Regions from separate parts of the Brevibacillus sp. SIMBA_040 genome, predicted to be linked through region 1. Evidence: riboswitches for the same ligand, from Rfam matches in the RefSeq annotation. Region 1 holds a riboswitch; the other holds the start of a gene.
The links. A riboswitch is a leader RNA that binds a small molecule or an ion and turns the genes downstream of it on or off. The one in region 1 is predicted to bind glycine.

Region 1 (8,873 bases):
CAGCTACAGTCGTTCCGTGATTTCTTGAGATGCGCCACAGGGTATCCCCTTTTTTCACCGCATAGGTTTGTGCGGCAGCCATACTCGCAAATAGCGTAGAGAATAGCAGTAGAAAAGATAAGAGCAGTGTAACGTGTTTTCTTTGCCTCATGAAGTCCTCCTAAAGTGAGTAATTTTGGTTACTTTTCCCATTATAAAGAAAAATAAGTATCAGAGGATTGAAAGTAAGAAAAATATAACGAAATATTTATAATCAAAACCCAAAAAATGGAATTTAAACAAAGTGGGGCGGAGTATCGTGAAAGTAAACTGGCTAGAAAAAATAATGATTTGTATTATTTTGCTCTTTTTCCTTGGGCTCTTGGGGTTCGTAGCCATGATATTCTCGTTATTTTCTGAGGATACGAAGTTTTACACGCTATTTGTCATAGTCGCAACGAGTGTGCTTGCTATATTTATCGTCTGGCGAATTTTCATCCCGGTCCGCGCGCGGATATTTAATCGCTCTCTCATTGCTTTTTTCTCTCTAGCAGCACTTACTGCAGCGGGATACGAGATCAAGGAAGCCTATGTAAACAGCATTCCGACTGTAAGCGAGCAGGATTTTGTTTTGGATGAATACCAGCCATACCGTGAGAATACAAAGGCCGCGAAGCTGGACGAGTCGTCAACGCTCAAGCTAGAGGGAGATTTGCCGAAAATGGACGGAGCGACGGCTCTGTATCCCTTGTACGCTGCGTTTGCCCAGGCGGTTTATCCGAAGAAGCAGTACAACCAATTCGATAGTGAGGTTATGGCGAGTACAACTCCAGAGGCCTATAAAAATTTGATGGAAGGAAGCGTAGATGTAATCTTTGCGGCGGGACCATCAGAGCAGCAGCTGGAAGAAGCGAAAAGCAAAGGCGTTGAGCTGAAGCTGACACCGATCGGACGCGAGGCCTTCGTATTTTTTGTCAACGCTTCAAATCCGGTAAAGGGACTGTCGATGGAGCAAATCCAAAGTATTTATGAAGGGAAGATTACAAACTGGCAGGAGGTAGGCGGCCAAAATGAAAACATTCGTGCCTTCCAACGCCCGGAAAATAGTGGCAGCCAGACGATGTTGGAAAAAATCATGGCAAATAAAAAGATCATGACGCCGCCTAAGGACGATGTGGTGGGAGGAATGGGGGGAATTATTGATAGAACGGCCAACTATAAAAATTACGACAATGCGATCGGGTATTCATTCTTGTTTTTCGCTACAGAAATGGTGAACAACGGGAATATCCGACTGCTCGAAGTAAACGGAGTCATGCCTGAAAAAAGGACAATCGTGAATAAGGAGTATCTGTTCGCGGCGGAATTTTATGCGGTGACAGCAGGAAGTAAAAATCCGAATGTCCCACGCTTGATCGAGTGGATTGTGTCTGAGCAGGGACAGTCTCTCGTAGAAAAGACGGGATATACACCTGTTGCGGCTGCAAATCGTCAATAGAAAAAAACGGGAAAAACCAATCCTACTTAATTAGAGGATTGGTTCTTTTTTTGATGAAAGCCCGTCAATGCCAAGGTTATAGGCTCATCAGTGGTGACAGCCTACGTACTTGCTTTACAATGAAGGGAAATAGAATCGTATTTACATCGGAGGTTACTGACTTGGAGTGGTTCGACGAATTTGATTGGAAAGTCGCTTTTCCAGAAAGGCGAATTTATCTCATGCGCCAGCATAACTGGGCATTTGCGGCATGGGAGATCGAAAAGCTAAAAGGAAATCTGCAGCCAAAGTCATTGCTCATGCATGTAGATGCCCATTTGGATGATACCCCGGACGGTGTCTTTGTTCCAGGCTTGCATGAGGCACAGAGTGTGGAGCAGCTAATCGCTGTGGCACAGGGACACGACTATGCGAGCGGCCGTGTATGTCCGTCAGATTGCATGCAGATTGATAATTTTATATGGGCAGCGGTCGCGAGAGACACGATCGGAGAAACCATTTTTGTGTCTCATCAGGATGACGAGGTGCTGTCACTGGATATGCTTCGCTATGATGCGGTCCATAAACGAAATGAAAACTGTCAAAACATCATCGCCAAGCTGCCCGAGGGCTGCACCTACAAGCATCAGCGCTATATGGACGTGCCTGCTTTTTTAAACGAGCGTGACTATCAGAGGTGGAGCACGGAGCAAACCAAGATTCTCGATCTCGATCTTGATTATTTCAATCTATCCGAAGACATTACGCCCAAGCTCATGCCAGAAGCACAGATTCGCGACGAATTACAGGCATTGCGAAGCCTGCATCAATGGGATGCGGTTACGGTTGCTCTTTCTCCCGAGTATTGCGGGGGAAAAGAGGAAGCCGCCTTTTTACTTGCGATATTTTTGGAGACCTTCGAGCTAGAGCTTGTGGCGGGACAACGATGGTAATGCTTTCTAGCTTTTTTCTCCTACTGCCAGAGAGATTAAAATCACGATAAGCGCGGCAATGGAGTTCCATGTTACCTGATCCCCTAAAATGAGCGTTCCAAGCAGGATGCCGAATAAAGGAACCAAATAATTGGTAAGGGATGCAAATGCGGCGTTCGTGCGCCTGATGAGCGTATTGTAGAGCATGTAGACAATTCCAGCCTGAACTACACCTAATATTACGACGTCAATCACCTGCTGCCAGCTCAAGCTGATATGAAAAGGATTTTCAAAGAGAATGGCAAGTGGCAGCAAAAGGACCGAGGCAACAAATAAAACATTGCGAATAGCTAAAATCGATGAAATGGGTGGCAGGTGCTTCAGTAAAATAAGAGAGAGTGCAAAGCTCATGGATGCTCCGACGAGAGCTAAATAGCCCATTACATTTCCGCTAAAAGAAAGAGAGGAAAGGGTAGGGCCAAACAGCAGGCACAAGCCCCCAAAGCCGATGAAAATACTGACCCTTTTCCAGGGTGAAAGCTTTTCTCGTGGTGCTGCTATTTTCATGAAAATCAGGGTGAAAATCGGCACCGTGCCAAGCAAAATGGAAGCTGTGCTGCTATTGATGTACTGCTGCCCCCAGCCGATCAAAATGAAAGGAATAACAGCCTCAAGCAGTGCAATCCAAATAAATAAGCTCCACACTTTTCGACCAAGGCGGCCAGCTGACCGTTTTTCTTTTTTTCCATTGAACAAATGGAGGATGGCTAGAGTGACAGTGCCAAGTATGGCTTTGTACGCGGCGAGCGTAACGGGCGTGATAGAGCCGATGACTAAATCGACAAAGAAAAACTGCGAGCCCCAGATGATTCCGATACCGAGCAAGAGCAAATAATTGATTGTATTCATACGAAAGGTCCTCGCTTTTTAGATGGTAATGAGTTGATAGATGTGAAAGCTATTCAGAGGTGCAGGCGCCTTGACTTCATCGTAAGTCGAGCGAGAGGCGGCTTCAATGAAGAAAAAGACTATCTGTATCGGTACAGATTTAGGAAAGAAAAGTTCCAAAACAAAAACATCCCGCTCTCACCATTTCAAGTGAAAGCGGGATGCTTGCGTTTTTTCTAGCTTACAGATTTGTTATCCGCTACGTTATTATGATTGATTTGATCAGCGTTTGGCTTGCGCATTTTATAAATCGCTACCAGCATAATAAACCATACCGGAGTGACGAACAGCGCCACACGCGTGTCTTCTGCCAGTGCCAGAACGACGAGAATAAACGCGAGGAAAGCAAGAATCAAGTAGTTGGAGAAAGGAAACAAGGGTAGCTTGAATTTGTTTACTGCTGCCAGATCCGGTCTTGTTTTCCGGTATTTCAGGTGACAGATGACGGTAATTCCCCAGATAAAGAGGAAACAAACCGTTGATACGCTTGTGATGAGGGTAAATACGCCCTCAGGCATGACATAGTTCAATATGACAGAAATCAGGATGACAATCGTGGAAAAGAACAGTGCATTGGAAGGGACTTTTCCTGCTGTCAGCTTTGTAAATGGGACAGGTGCATTTTTCTCTTTCGCCAGTGAGAAAACCATCCGGCTTGTACTAAAGATGGCGCTGTTACATGCCGAAGCTGCCGATGTGAGCACGACGAAGTTAACGATTCCAGCAGCTGCAGCGATACCGATTACCGCGAATACTTGGACAAACGGACTTTCTGTTGGAACGATGGCGCTCCATGGATAAATACTCATGATCACGATCAGTGCCCCGATGTAGAAAATCAGGATGCGGATCGGGATGTTGTTGATTGCTTTCGGAATTACTTTTTCAGGGTCTTTGGTTTCACCGGCTGTCAGTCCGACGAGCTCAATCCCAACGAACGCAAACACGACCATCTGGAATGAGAGAAGGAAGCCGTTTATCCCATTCGGGAACATACCTCCGTGGCTCCAGAGATTGGTGAAGCTCGATGGACCTGAATTAGTAGAGAACCCTTTGATAATCATGAAGAGTCCAACCACAATCAAACCGAGAATCGCAATAACCTTGATTAACGCGAACCAGAATTCCATTTCACCAAAAAGCTTGACCGTTGCCAGATTCATGATGAGCAAAACGACAAGTGCGATTAATCCTGGCATCCACTGTGGTACTTCTGGGAACCAGTATTGGGTATAGAGTCCAACTGCGGTCAAGTCAGCCATGGCAATCGATATCCAGCAAAACCAGTACGTCCAGCCAGTGACGAATGCTGCCATGTTTCCCAAGTAGTCTTTTACAAAATCAACGAAAGAATGATAGTTCAAATTCGATAGAAGCAGCTCTCCTAGAGCGCGCATAATTAAAAAACAAATAATCCCGGTAATTAGGTAGGCAAATAAAATAGAAGGCCCAGCTAAATGAATGGATTTACCTGCGCCGAGAAATAATCCGGTACCAATAGCTCCACCAATCGCGATTAATTGTACGTGTCTGTTTTTCAGACCTCTTTCTAGTGTTTGTTCTTGCATATGATCCCCCACTTTCTCGTTTGTGTAAGCAGTTTGCAATTAAGATGATTTTATATATGTTAATAATAAATATAAATCAGTGAATTGCAAATTAAATTTCCAATAAAAGTTATTTTTCTGTCTGATTTTTATTGGAAAAAACGCTTACAAATTTGAATATAACAAAAATTTAGTTTAATAAGAAATGACTTAGTCCCTACATTTGCTCGGGTCTTTTGATGCGAGTGATGCATGTAACCCCCCTTTTGATTGAGTGATTCCTATCTTTCACTGATACTTTCATCCGTTATCGCGTTATCGTAAGTGAAGTTTTTGAAAGTACAAAAAAAGGCAGAGAAAAATAGGAGTAGTCCCATTTTCTCTGTCCTTTTACCTGAGAGTATAACTCCTTTGGTGGCCGCGAAGGCTCTCTCCAGAGATGCGTCCTATTGTGGTCCTTTTACCTGAGAGATTTGCCCTATGATCAGGACTTGCTCCTTCGGTGCCGAACATTACGTCCAGTCTCTCCCACAATACTCAACCGCTTATGTTTTTCATATGTGTCCCTTACATATTAATGATTGGATAGATGAAAGTCAAACAAAAATTATGAATTAAGAAACTATTTAAAATATATCTTGCTAGATTCATCAGCTATTTAAGTAAAACGTAATAAAAAGACAGCAGGGAGATTGAGGCCCCTGCTGTCCTTGTAATAGACGTATTTACGCATGGCTTATTCAACAAAAAGGGAGACTTTCTCAAAGCCAGCATCCGAGATACGAATCAACCCGGTATCCGAAATGTGGAGGGTAGGGATGACGACGAGAGCGAGCAAGGATAGCGTCATAAATGCGTAATTCATCGTGCAGCCAGCCGAAGCAAGTGCACGGCTGATCGCCATCGATTGCTCCACGACAGTCTCGTAAGGCTCAGTCGACATCAAGCCGGCAAGACGCAGCGGCAGCTCGACCAGGTCGTTGCCGGAAGACGCGATCGCAATTCCTCCCTGCATGCTGATCACGGCGTTGGCTGCTCTCGCCATTTGTTCGTCGTCGTTTCCGATGACGAGGACATTGTGGCAGTCATGTGCAACCGTCATGGCAATCGCAGCGGGCTGGTCGAATCCGACGTTGCCAACGATCCCGATAGCAGAGCCTCCTGTTTTCCCGTGACGCTCAAAGATAGCCATTTTGCACAATGTGCTCTCAGGAGTAATAGCTAGCAGTCCGTCTTTCACTGGAACCTCGGCGAATATTTCCTCGGTTTCTACATGGTTTTCTCTCACCATCGCAACACGCGTTTTGATCGTTCCGAATTGATTCGGTGTCTGGATGTGGAAGCTGGCAGGAGTAAGCTCAGGGGTGAGCTTTACTGAGTTGATCGCATAATCGGGATAATCAAAAGCGGCCAGTTCTACCGTCATGGCGCCATTTTCCGCAACGACCTCGCCACGGGCAATGGTCATCACGACATTCACATCCGCTAAATTCCCGTCGAGCAAAATAATATCCGCAATCGTGCCAGGTGTAACCGAACCGACATCTCTTGCTACACCAAAGCGCTCAGCCGTATTGAGGGTTGCCATCTGGAAGGCAGTCACTGGCTTTACTCCCTGAGAAATGGCATGTCTCACGATAAAATTCATGTGGCCTTCTTCTTTTAACGAATCGCAAATACGGTCATCCGAAACTAGCATCATGCGCCGGGAATCGAGTCCTTGCTCGGTATGCGCTTTGATCGTAGCAGCTACGTCATGCCAGGCAGAACCACGGCGCATTTTTGCGTACATGCCGAGGCGCACGCGATTCGCGACATCTTCCTTTGTCACACACTCATGATCGCCAGAAACACCAGCGGCAGCATAGGCAGACAGTCGTGGATCGTTGGACGGCCAGGTATAATGTCCATCTACGACTTTCCCAGCCCGCAACGTAGCTTGAATTTCCCCAATCATTTTGGGATCACCATAGACGACACCCGGGAAGTTCATGACCTCTCCGAGCGCAATCATGTCTGGTCCCCAGCTCAGTGCTTCCGCCACTTCAGCGGGCCCGAATTCTGCACCAGCTGTCTCAAAGGTCGGATTCGTAGATGGAACACAAGAAGCTACTTGCATATAAGCCGCCATTGGTGTTTGGCGTGCTTCGTCCAGCATAATGCGCAAGCCGGGGAGACCAAGTACGTTCGAAATTTCATGCGCATCAAAAAAGCCGCCAGTCGTTCCGAGCGGGAGTACCGCATTGGCAAATTGTGTGACGGACAACATACTGCTTTCAATATGACAATGCCCGTCCAACAGACCGGGGGCAATGTATTTTCCGTTTGCCTCAATGACACGTGTAGCGTCATCAATCATGCCTTCTACAAATGGCCCAACATATGCGATACGCGTGCCAACGACAGCGACACAAATATCCGATAAAATTTCCCCTGACACGACGTTTACCAAGCTTCCATTGCGGATAAAGAGCGTCGCTTTCTTTTCCCCTCTGGAAAAAGCAACGAGGTCTGGGATACAATCTGCCAGTTGCGGTCTAGCGAATTTGGCTGCTACATCGTTCATTTTCTTCTACCACCTCTTAAAAATCTGGTTTGCGTTATATCATATCTTACATAGGGGATGAAACATAGTCTAGTCGATGAAAAGGCTATTCCCTGACATAATGCTCTTTCAAATACTCAACAAATCGATCAACGACATTCAAGTGCAAGGAAGCCTTCCGGTAGAGCATCCATGTTTTTCGAGTGATAGCTTGTTCGTCTAATGTGCTCAGGTCCATGCAGTACAATCCGTCCTCGGGCTTCACAAAGACGCTGGGGACAATGGCGTATCCCAACTGATTTTTGACCATTTCCGTACAGGTTTCGTAGCTGTCCACTTTCATCGTAATGTTGGGGGGAGCGAAAAATCGTTCGTTCCACCAGCTTTCGATGGTTTGGTGCAGAGAGGAGTACGTATAGTTTTTGTATTTGTGTGCTGCCTTTCGTTCTATTTTGGGAATGATTCGCGGCAATTGAGGCAGTTGATCTAACCGAATGTCTTCATTGGAAATGACGCAGATTCGCTCTTCGTCAATCAGATGCTTTTGGTCAAACCACTTGTAATCTCCTCGTATAATCGCCACATGTATATCTTCGCTTAATAACAACTCGAATATTTCTGAACTTAGTCCCGAGTCCACGTTAATATCAATTTTCGGATACTGATAGATAAATTCTTTTAAAAGAGGCGGAAGCTTGTAGCGGCCAAAATAACTGGTGAAGCCAATTCGTAGAGAGCCTTGCACCTCGTTTTGCATGTTGGCGAGATGATCTTTTGTTTTTCGCAGGTCGATCAACAGCTTGTTTGCGTACGTAACCAAATATTCACCTTCGGCAGTGAGTTTGATGCTTTTTCCCCGTTTGGAAATAATCGCAACCCCCAAAAGAGACGTTCTGCTGCCGGGTCAGATTTTGCTCTTCGTAAATGTACTGCAACAATAAACAGTCACGCTCATTCACCTAGTTCCCTCCCTGGAGCCAGCCTTCTATACTCTTTGTTTCGTCAGCGTCCTCCTTTTTCCTCTCGTATTTCTGACCATGAAGAATCGTGAAGGAGTAAATCCCAAAAAAAATTTTTGGAAAAAAGCAAAAAAAACTAAAATATACAGCGGGTATGAACGGGTGTATATTTTGAATAGATAAAATTTTTAGAAATCATAGCCGGTTTATAAGTAAATCTTACGTGTTGAATGAACAAAAAGGGGGAATTGTCATGAGTTCCAGGCGTTACGCAAAGTGGGTTGGTTTGGCGAGTCTAGTAGTGGCACTCGGAATTACCGGCTGTAGTCAGCAAGCCCAAAGCCCGAATCCAGAAGCAGCCAAGGAGCAGCCTGTCGCGACAAGCAGTCAAGAACCGCAAAAGGGCGGGATTATTAAAGTTGCCTTTGATTCTGACCCGTCCACGCTTGATTGGATGAGCACCTCTTCAAGTGCGACCAAGCTCGT
Region 2 (8,873 bases), on a different contig from region 1:
CTCACGAATCAGATGCTTTGGCAGCAAAGAAGCAACCTCTACCTCAGGTACATCAAGCGCAGGCAAATTGTAGCCCACACGGCCTGGTTTGCTCATTTCAAAGATTAGTGCTTTCTCCTGGTCGTTACGCACGTGTGATCGCCTCCAATTCAGCCGCGAGTGTATCGATCTCTTCTTTGGTTCTCAGCTCGGTTACTGCGATCAAGGTATGCTGAGCCAGCTCTGGATAATCCAGTCCGAGATCGTAGCCACCGATGATGCCTGCGGAAAGCAGCTTTTTGTTCACATCAGCAACTGGTTTGTTCAGCTTCACGATAAATTCATTGAAGAACGGCGAAGCATTCACTACCTCCAGCCCTTTTGCTTCCAGGGCTTTTTTGGCGTAATGAGCTTTTTGCAGGTTCATCATCGCCATTTCCTGTACACCATTTTTGCCGAGCGCTGTCAACGTAATCGCAGCTGCCAACGCGAGCAATGCTTGGTTTGAGCAAATATTGGATGTCGCTTTTTCACGACGGATGTGCTGTTCACGTGCTTGCAGAGTCAGCACGAACCCACGCTTGCCGTTCTCATCCTTGGTTTGACCAACGATACGACCTGGCATTTTGCGCATGAGCTTGGTTGTTGTTGCAAAGTAACCGCAGTGTGGTCCACCAAAGGATGCCGGGATACCGAATGGCTGCATGTCTCCTACCACGATGTCAGCTCCAAGCTTGCCTGGTGCTTCCAATACGCCCAGTGAGAGTGGATTGGATGAAGCAATCAGGAGAGCACCTTTTCCATGTGCGATCGGCTCAATCGCAGCCAGATCTTCTACGTTACCGAAGAAGTTTGGATACTGAACAATAACTGCCGCCGTATTATCATCGATGAGTGCTTCTAATGCAGCAGGATCGGTGACACCGTCACTGTTCGTACCTACTTCTACCAGCTCAACATTTTGACCATATGCGTAGGTTTTCAGCACGCCACGTGCTTCAGGATGGACAGCGCGAGAGACGATCACACGTTTTTTGCCTGTGTGACCAGCAGCCATCATTGCTGCCTCCGCCAAAGAAGTCGCTCCGTCGTACATCGAGGAGTTCGCTACTTCCATGCCAGTCAGCTCACATACCATTGTCTGGAATTCAAAAATAGCTTGTAGCTCGCCTTGGCTGATTTCAGGCTGGTACGGTGTGTAAGCCGTGAAGAACTCACCGCGCAAGAGCATATGATTCACTGTACTCGGTGTGTAGTGCTGATACACCCCTGCACCGAGGAAGTTTACATGTGTACTGAAATTTACGTTTTGATTGGCCAGACGTGTGAAGTACTTCACCAGATCAGGCTCAGACAGTGCTTCTGGAATATGGAGTGCACCTTTGAAGCGTACTTCCTCAGGGATGTCAGCGAACAGCTCATCGATGCTGGTAATTCCAAGCGTTTCCAGCATTTCGCGCTTGTCCTGATCGGTTTGTGGCAGGTAGCGGTATTTCACGAACGTTGTCCTCCTCTAATAGGATGTTTGGTGGTTACAGCTTAGTTTTTTGGACGTTTGTAGAACGGAGCAGCAACAACCTCTGCCTTTAAACGTTTTCCTCGAATTTCTACCTCGAGCTGCGTACCAATAGCCGCGTGCTCGGTTTTTACGAGTGCGAGACCGACGTTCTTTTTCAAGGTTGGCGACTGTGTACCTGTAGTCACCTCACCGATGAGCTCTTCTCCTGCGTATACAGGATAGTGCGTGCGCGGAATTCCGCGGTCGATCATTTCAATACCGACCAGTTTGCGAGGCGCACCGTTTTCTTTTTGTGCCTTCAGGGCTTCCTGACCGATGAACGCTACTTCTTTATCTACCTTCACCGCAAAGCCAATACCCGCTTCGATCGGAGTAATGTCCTTGCTCAGCTCTTGTCCGTAGAGTGGCAGCTTTGCTTCAAAACGCAGCGTGTCACGCGCACCGAGTCCGCATGGTAGAAGGCCGTCTTCCTGTCCTGCGAGAAGCAGGGAATCCCACAGTTTGACCGCTGTATCTGCGTCTAAATAAATTTCAAATCCGTCTTCACCCGTGTATCCTGTGCGAGATACAAGTGCCGAAATGCCATCGATGACGACATCACGCTCAAAGCGGAAAAACCCGATTTGGGACAAATCTGTCGTCGTCAGTTTTTGCAAAATCGATTCAGCCAGTGGGCCTTGAATCGCAATTTGAGCCGTTTGTGGAGAGATATTTTCAATGGTCACACCTGGAATCAAATGCTCCTGCAACCAGGCGTAGTCTTTGTCAATATTTCCAGCATTAATAACAAGCAGGTAATGGTCATCTGCGTATTTGTATACGAGCAGATCATCAATGGTCCCGCCATCTGGATAACATAGAACACTGTATTGTGCTTGCCCTACTGCGAGTTTGGACACGTCATTTGTCGTAACGTGCTGGAGGTAAGCGAGAGCATTCTCCCCTTTTACATCCACCTCTCCCATGTGGGAAACATCAAACAGACCAGCTTTTGTCCGTACCGCCTCGTGCTCTTGGCCAATACTTGAGAACTGCACAGGCAATTCCCATCCGCCGAAGTCGATTGTCTTTCCGCCATACTTTGCATATGAATCGAACAAAGGCGTTCGCTTCAGATTGGACATGTGTGGCACCTCCTGTTAACCATGCGTTATGGCATTTTTCCCCCTGAACTAGAAAACCTGGCTACGCCACGTGTGGCGGAGCCGCGGCTGCGCTTATACCGGATAGAAATTTCTCATTCCTACCAGTACAAAAAAGACAGAGTCGAAAAAACGGTACACCAAAATAAGGGTGCCCATTTTTCCTCCTCTGTCCTTGGTACCTGAGAGTTACCTTGCGAATCAAGTGAGTCGGGGTTCTCCTCACTTGCAAGTTTCCCCTTTGGTGGCTCCTTGCGAGCTCTCTCCAGAGTTGCGTCCAGTAGAGGTACTTTTGCCTGAGAGATTCACCGTTTCCGGCTTGCTCCTTCGGCGCTGCAGTGGTGCTCGCAGTCTCTCCCTGCTACTATCATTCGCGGTGGTTAGATGGTCATACATAAGTTATTGATAACTTTTCCATACTAGGAAAGGAACTTTCTCCTTTATCCTACCACGAGAGCAAGCAGTTGAAAATATACAAATTAACAGTCAGATTAAGAAATACTTAACAAAATGATATCCCATATAAAAAACGTTAAGCTTTTTAGATAATGACTTGAAAGTTATGGCAGAGCTACGCAAAGGAGTAACCAATATGCCGAATGTTCCTGTTTCATTTGATACGAGCTGGATTGATCCGCTCTCTGAACGTCTGCAGCAGGATGGGCCCTGGGACAAATGGGAGCTGTGGAAGCTCGCTTTGGAAGCAGAGGAGGCCATGGCTGTTCGTGAGTTTGACCAGCTGCAATGCCTGAAGTATTTACCTCTCTTATCCCCCTTTCCGCATCAGCTTCATACGGCTGAGCGTGTGCTTTTAGACATGCGTGGACGAGCCATTCTCGCAGATGAGGTAGGGCTGGGAAAAACGATCGAAGCTGGCTTGATCATGAAAGAGTACATGGTTCGCGGGCTGGCCAAAAAAATTCTCATCCTCGTTCCTGCATCCCTCGTCATTCAATGGACGAAAGAACTACAGCAAAAATTCGGGATTCCTGCCGTCGCCCAGAAAAAAGAGTATATGTGGCGTCAGCATGAGGTCGTCGTCGCTTCGATCGACACCGCCAAGCGTGATCCTCATCGCCGTCACGTGCTAGACATCGATTACGACATGCTCATCATCGATGAAGCACACAAGCTCAAAAACAAGCGAACCCGAAACTATCAATTTGTAAAGGAAATCCGCAAAAAATATTGTTTGCTGCTAACCGCAACTCCGATTCAAAACGAGATGGATGAGCTGTACAATCTGATCAATTTGCTAAAGCCCGGTCATCTCGGCCACACAACCTCTTTTTCCTCCAATTATGTGGAAGGCAAGCGCCAATCCAAAAACAGCGACAAGCTGCGTGAGGAAATTGAGAAGGTGATGATCCGAAACAAGCGCAGTGACGGCGGCATCCAGTTTACGAGTCGTCGCGTACAGTCGATTCCGATAGAGCTTTCAGCGGAGGAATTGGCCCTCTATGATGGTGTCACCCGCTTTGTTCGTGAACAGTACCAGTCTGGCATCGGCGGCTTCAATTCGCTTGCACTCATCACCTTACAGCGCGAGGTCTGTTCCAGCAAGGAAGCCTCGTTCATGACACTGTACAACATGCATCAAAGAATGGCGGAGGATTCCCCGCTACGCGAGCAAATCATCCATCTGGTCGAGATGATTAAAAAAATCGAGACGCATTCCAAAGCAGCAAAAACCGTTGAGCTGATTCAACAAATTAATGACAAGGTCATCATTTTCACAGAATATCGCGCCACCCAAAACTACTTGCAAAAATATTTGCATGATCACGGTATTACCTCCGTACCGTTTCGTGGCGGATTTAAGCGCAGTAAAAAAGACTGGATGACGGATTTGTTCCAAAATCGTGCGCAAGTATTAATCGCGACAGAGGCTGGCGGTGAAGGTATCAATCTCCAGTTTTGTAATCAGGTAATCAATTACGATCTTCCGTGGAATCCGATGCGTGTCGAGCAGCGAATCGGTCGTGTACATCGTTTGGGTCAAAAACGGGATGTGCATATTTACAACATGTCGACAATCGGCACGATCGAGGAAAACATCCTGAGCTTGCTCTATGAAAAAATTGATTTATTTGAAATGGTCATCGGTGAGCTGGACGATATTGTGGAGCGGCTTAGCCTGAGCCAGTCACTGGAGGAAAATCTGATTCAAATCATTATGGATTCACACTCCAATAAAGAAATGGCCCTGAAGCTGGACAATATGGGCCATGCTATACGTGCGGTGCGGCAAACACGATCAGAGACTCCATTAACGGAAGCTGCCGATCAATAAACGAACATAAGCACGCACTCTAAAACAAGAAAAGAGAGGCTCGCTCATGCAACAGCAACAGGTGCGGCAATTCATCGAACGCTATCTTGCCACTTTTTCGGCTCATATTGTAGAAACACATCCCGATTATTTCACTGTGAAGCTGCCGGTAGAAGTAGATAAAGACATCGGCAATCGCCCATTTTACTGGAGCTGGGTGGAAAAAATGAATCTCGCCTATCAGCCTCTGGTGCTGACATTTGCCTTCAACCCTGATCGCATGCCGGATGGAGTACGTGCCGAGCATATGCATTTGGGAGCAGCGCGGATGCAGCAAATTTTCGATTCAACGAAAAAGCACGGGCGATTTCTCTGTATGTACGAGCAAAGCCCGCTGGCGCTGGGAGCAGGTGGGAAACGTCGTTCTGCCCCACTCGTTCCATGGCTTGGACTGAATCTCAAACTATCACTTCTGTGTGACAAGAAGCGCGATATTTTATTGTATCTGGGGATTAACCTGCATAACCCGCGGATCGTACACGATTTTACCTCCTTCCTGTTTCAGTTGTCGCTCACACCCGCCATCCCGGATTACTTTTACACGTTGGACCGGAGGATAAGCATTGAGCAAGCGCTGGAGATGGCAAAGCAGGAAGTCAGTAGTGTGTTGGAAAAAGAAGATCAAAAGTGGGCTGAGGAAGCACGGGAGCGCTTGACGGAAGAACTGGCTATTCTTGCTGCGTATTACGAGGAACTGGCGCGGCGCGAACCCCCTGCTGAGGACGATGCATCAAAAGAAAGTGCAGAAGAAGAGGAAGAAGCCCAGGCACAAGAAGTGACTGTCGAAAATAATGTCCCGTCTGTTCCTGCGGTCTCACCTGCCAGCACCTTTGTCGAACAGCCGCAGACGCTTGACGAATATCGGTCCTCCGGTGGGCGAATCCTCGACTTTTTACGTGCAAATGGCATTCAGACGACACCACGTGAACAGATCGATCAGGGGGAATGGCAAAAAAGCACGCCAGAAGAGGAACGAAAGCGTCGCATGGACGAGCTCAAATGGCAGTACGAACCACGCATTGAGGTGCAGCTCATTAATGGCGGGCTGTTCTATTTATACTCCGCCCCTGCACCATTCCCTATGACGCCGATACTAAGCAAAGCTAATACCCCCGTTTCACGGCGAATCATGTAAAAGAACAACGAGAAATTATGAAGCGGAAAAGACAAGTTGCAACAAATCTTTTTGGTATACCTGGTTACAATAGGAATAGGATAGCCTTTAATAAAGGTGGTGCATGCTTTGTGACCAGACGATTTTTCTCGCTCATCTCTGCTCTGCTCTCGATGCTGCTGCTTCTCGCCATGCCTGTAAATGCCGAGGAGAACACCAGCTGGGACAAGCAGTTCCAAACACAAATCACGGAGTGGAAGGACGCAATCGCGAATCGCGACCCAGGCTTCAAAGAATGGCAGCATTCACAAACCGAGATCCAGACGCTGGGTGCCAATCAACGTCAATGGCTGGTAAGCATCAAAAAATCAGGCAAGCAAGTTGGGTATTTGGTTGTCGGAGAAACGCCTAACTCTGATTCTGATCCAAAAAGTAAATTTGTTTTGCTGGAATACGGGCTAGGCGAATACATTTTGTTTGATGATGCTTTTGCGCCAAGGGAAATTGCAGCGGAGCCAGTCTATGACGGCTTCGCTTCCCATTGGCTCCTTACCCAAAACCCTGCTTCGCATATGGTGAACGCCAAAACAGGCGAGCCTTACCCGACTGCATTCGTCGCAAATGAACCAGTAATGCGCACTCTGCCTTCCAATGAATTGGTTCATAGCGGCCAGCGCTTGACCCAGACGCGCCTCCTGAAGCAGCAGGAAGCCGATCCTTTTGATCAGATTGGCTGGGTGCATCAGCTACAGTCCACCTCTGAAATCACCTGGAAACAGCTCTGGCAGCAGCAAGAAGGCTCATCTATTACCCTTACTGTTCCTTTGCATCATTCGAAGGTGCTTGCTCCTTTTGTCGTCAGCTCGCTTCATTTATGGGATGACCAAAATGCATATGTCGGCGTCTGGGATGAGGGCTTGCGCTTTGTTCCCTACACCTATGCCAAAAAAGTGGGGCATTTTTATCTAAATCAAACAAGCTCTCCTGCCGAATAACCGGTCGGAGAGCTTGTTAGTTTGTAGCTACCGCTGTTCACCGATGGTCCATCGGAGACAGTCTTACGTTTACCGCATGGAAAACTTCATTTGCTGTCATGCCTTCTGCGCTGATAACAGGTGCACTCGTGATCGTTTTATTTTGATCACCAAGTACGTTTATGTCCTGGCCTGTGATGACGATCGCATCGACCACCTGCTGCCAGTTGCCTAAATCAACGACTTCGTAACCATTGTCACGCAGCATTTTGCTGATCTCAGAAAGGGAATTTTCAACTGCTACTCTCGCCATCTTCATCCTCCGTCCCACATTCATCATCGATTTACTTACGCCACAATAGACGAATAGACATCGGAATTGCCCCGAACCAACGAGACGACCAAGATTCTTTTGGCGTCCTGCGTTGACGACGTTCATCTTTTGGGGTTTCCATGTACGTGACAAACAAGCGGGTCAAGTATTTCAAATACTCCTGAAAAGACATCGTACGTGACCTCCTTCATGCCCTGCGGCGGAGCGCTTCATTCCTAGTCTGTCCCGTCCCCTCGGATTTCAACCGTATGGCTATTATTTTCAGCTTCAGCCGTTTCCCAGTCTAATCCCCATCAATTTCCTGCTGCTCTTGTATAAATTTTCACCGTTTTCTCTTCTGGCTCATAGATGGTTTCAAATCCGAGTGCCTGGTCGAAAAAGGACAGCGGAACCATCGTGCGTTCTTTGATTTCCAAGAGCGGTTGGCCCAGATCCAAACGCTTTTCCCCAACCATTGCCATTTGTTCCCGCTCTTTTATGAATACTTCCCGACCATTTCCTTTTACCCGAATCATTTGTTTCTCTTTATCCCAGCTAATCCCAACTCCCATGCGTTCTCCTACTTCTCGAAGCGGGATGTAGACGGTATTTTTGGTGACTCTTGCCGGGATTGTCGGATAAAAGCTCATGCCGTTAATTACAGTGGTGATATAAGGTTCAAAATAAACCGAGGCAAAGCCTTGGGTATGCTGGCTTTTCGTGTTAGTGACGAAATATTTGGCTTCACCCTGGAGTGCTTGCCCCAATGCTTGGTCAAGATGCTCGGCTCCAATGACACTGCCATGGTAGTTTTGTTGTACACGTTTTAAAAAGCGCTTGTAGCTGTCGTCCCCAATTTGACGGCGCAGATTGTCAAACAAAAGCGCCCCCTTCGAATACCACGTCCAGTGGAATTCTTCCTCTGTCGCAAACGAATGCAATGGCTTGTCCAGCTTGCCCGCGGGATACTTCTCCCCCAAGCGCTGATTTTCGCGTGTATACTCGCTTAGCAGTGTGGATGCTGACTGATCGCCATAACGATTTTGCAAATAATGATATACACTTAATTCCACCAAGCCCTCATCTAGCCAGCCATGTGATGCTTCCAGCGTTGCCACGCTGTTATACCACCATAAGTGGGCGATTTCGTGCGGCAGCCAGTGGTCGATCAGATTTCGCTGGTACATGTCCCGCTTGAATATTGCGAGGTTGGCATACTCCATCGCATAGGTCGTACCTGTGCTTGTTTCCGCAATAGACACATGTGGATAAGGCAGAGCCCCGTACCAGTCCGTATACGTAGGGAAAACAGATTCAGCAATTGCCTTGATTCGCTCTATATTTCCTTTATCTACCGAGGCAATATCAACCGTCAGATTAGGTGGAAACGTAATCGTTTCGATGTGATACAGTGGGCTTCCTACCAAGGCAAAATTGAGCAGCTTTTTCCCTTGATAATGAATCTCCTGTTTACTACCCTCCAACTCGCGAATCTGTCCT

Region 2: linked by a shared signal. The riboswitch ahead of gcvT (glycine cleavage system aminomethyltransferase GcvT) and the one ahead of SB752_RS06930 (amino acid permease) in region 1 are both predicted to bind glycine.

What each region holds. Positions count from the first base shown of each region.
Region 1 covers NZ_JAWRXI010000003.1:266,465-275,337, forward strand. The annotation lists gene SB752_RS06910 (5'-nucleotidase C-terminal domain-containing protein) at 1-151, opposite strand, end outside; gene SB752_RS06915 (PstS family phosphate ABC transporter substrate-binding protein) at 377-1,477, shown strand; gene SB752_RS06920 (hypothetical protein) at 1,639-2,409, shown strand; gene SB752_RS06925 (DMT family transporter) at 2,416-3,297, opposite strand; gene SB752_RS06930 (amino acid permease) at 3,513-4,904, opposite strand; glycine riboswitch at 5,263-5,323, opposite strand; glycine riboswitch at 5,326-5,424, opposite strand; gene SB752_RS06935 (adenine deaminase) at 5,620-7,449, opposite strand; gene SB752_RS06940 (LysR substrate-binding domain-containing protein) at 7,535-8,311, opposite strand; gene SB752_RS06945 (ABC transporter substrate-binding protein) at 8,641-8,873, shown strand, end outside.
Region 2 covers NZ_JAWRXI010000002.1:526,294-535,166, forward strand. The annotation lists gene gcvPB (aminomethyl-transferring glycine dehydrogenase subunit GcvPB) at 1-132, opposite strand, end outside; gene gcvPA (aminomethyl-transferring glycine dehydrogenase subunit GcvPA) at 125-1,477, opposite strand; gene gcvT (glycine cleavage system aminomethyltransferase GcvT) at 1,519-2,622, opposite strand; glycine riboswitch at 2,800-2,914, opposite strand; glycine riboswitch at 2,915-3,011, opposite strand; gene SB752_RS05600 (DEAD/DEAH box helicase) at 3,233-4,933, shown strand; gene SB752_RS05605 (YqhG family protein) at 4,980-6,107, shown strand; gene SB752_RS05610 (alpha/beta hydrolase family protein) at 6,218-7,081, shown strand; gene SB752_RS05615 (YkuS family protein) at 7,119-7,373, opposite strand; gene SB752_RS05620 (YqzE family protein) at 7,405-7,566, opposite strand; gene SB752_RS05625 (stalk domain-containing protein) at 7,688-8,873, opposite strand, start outside.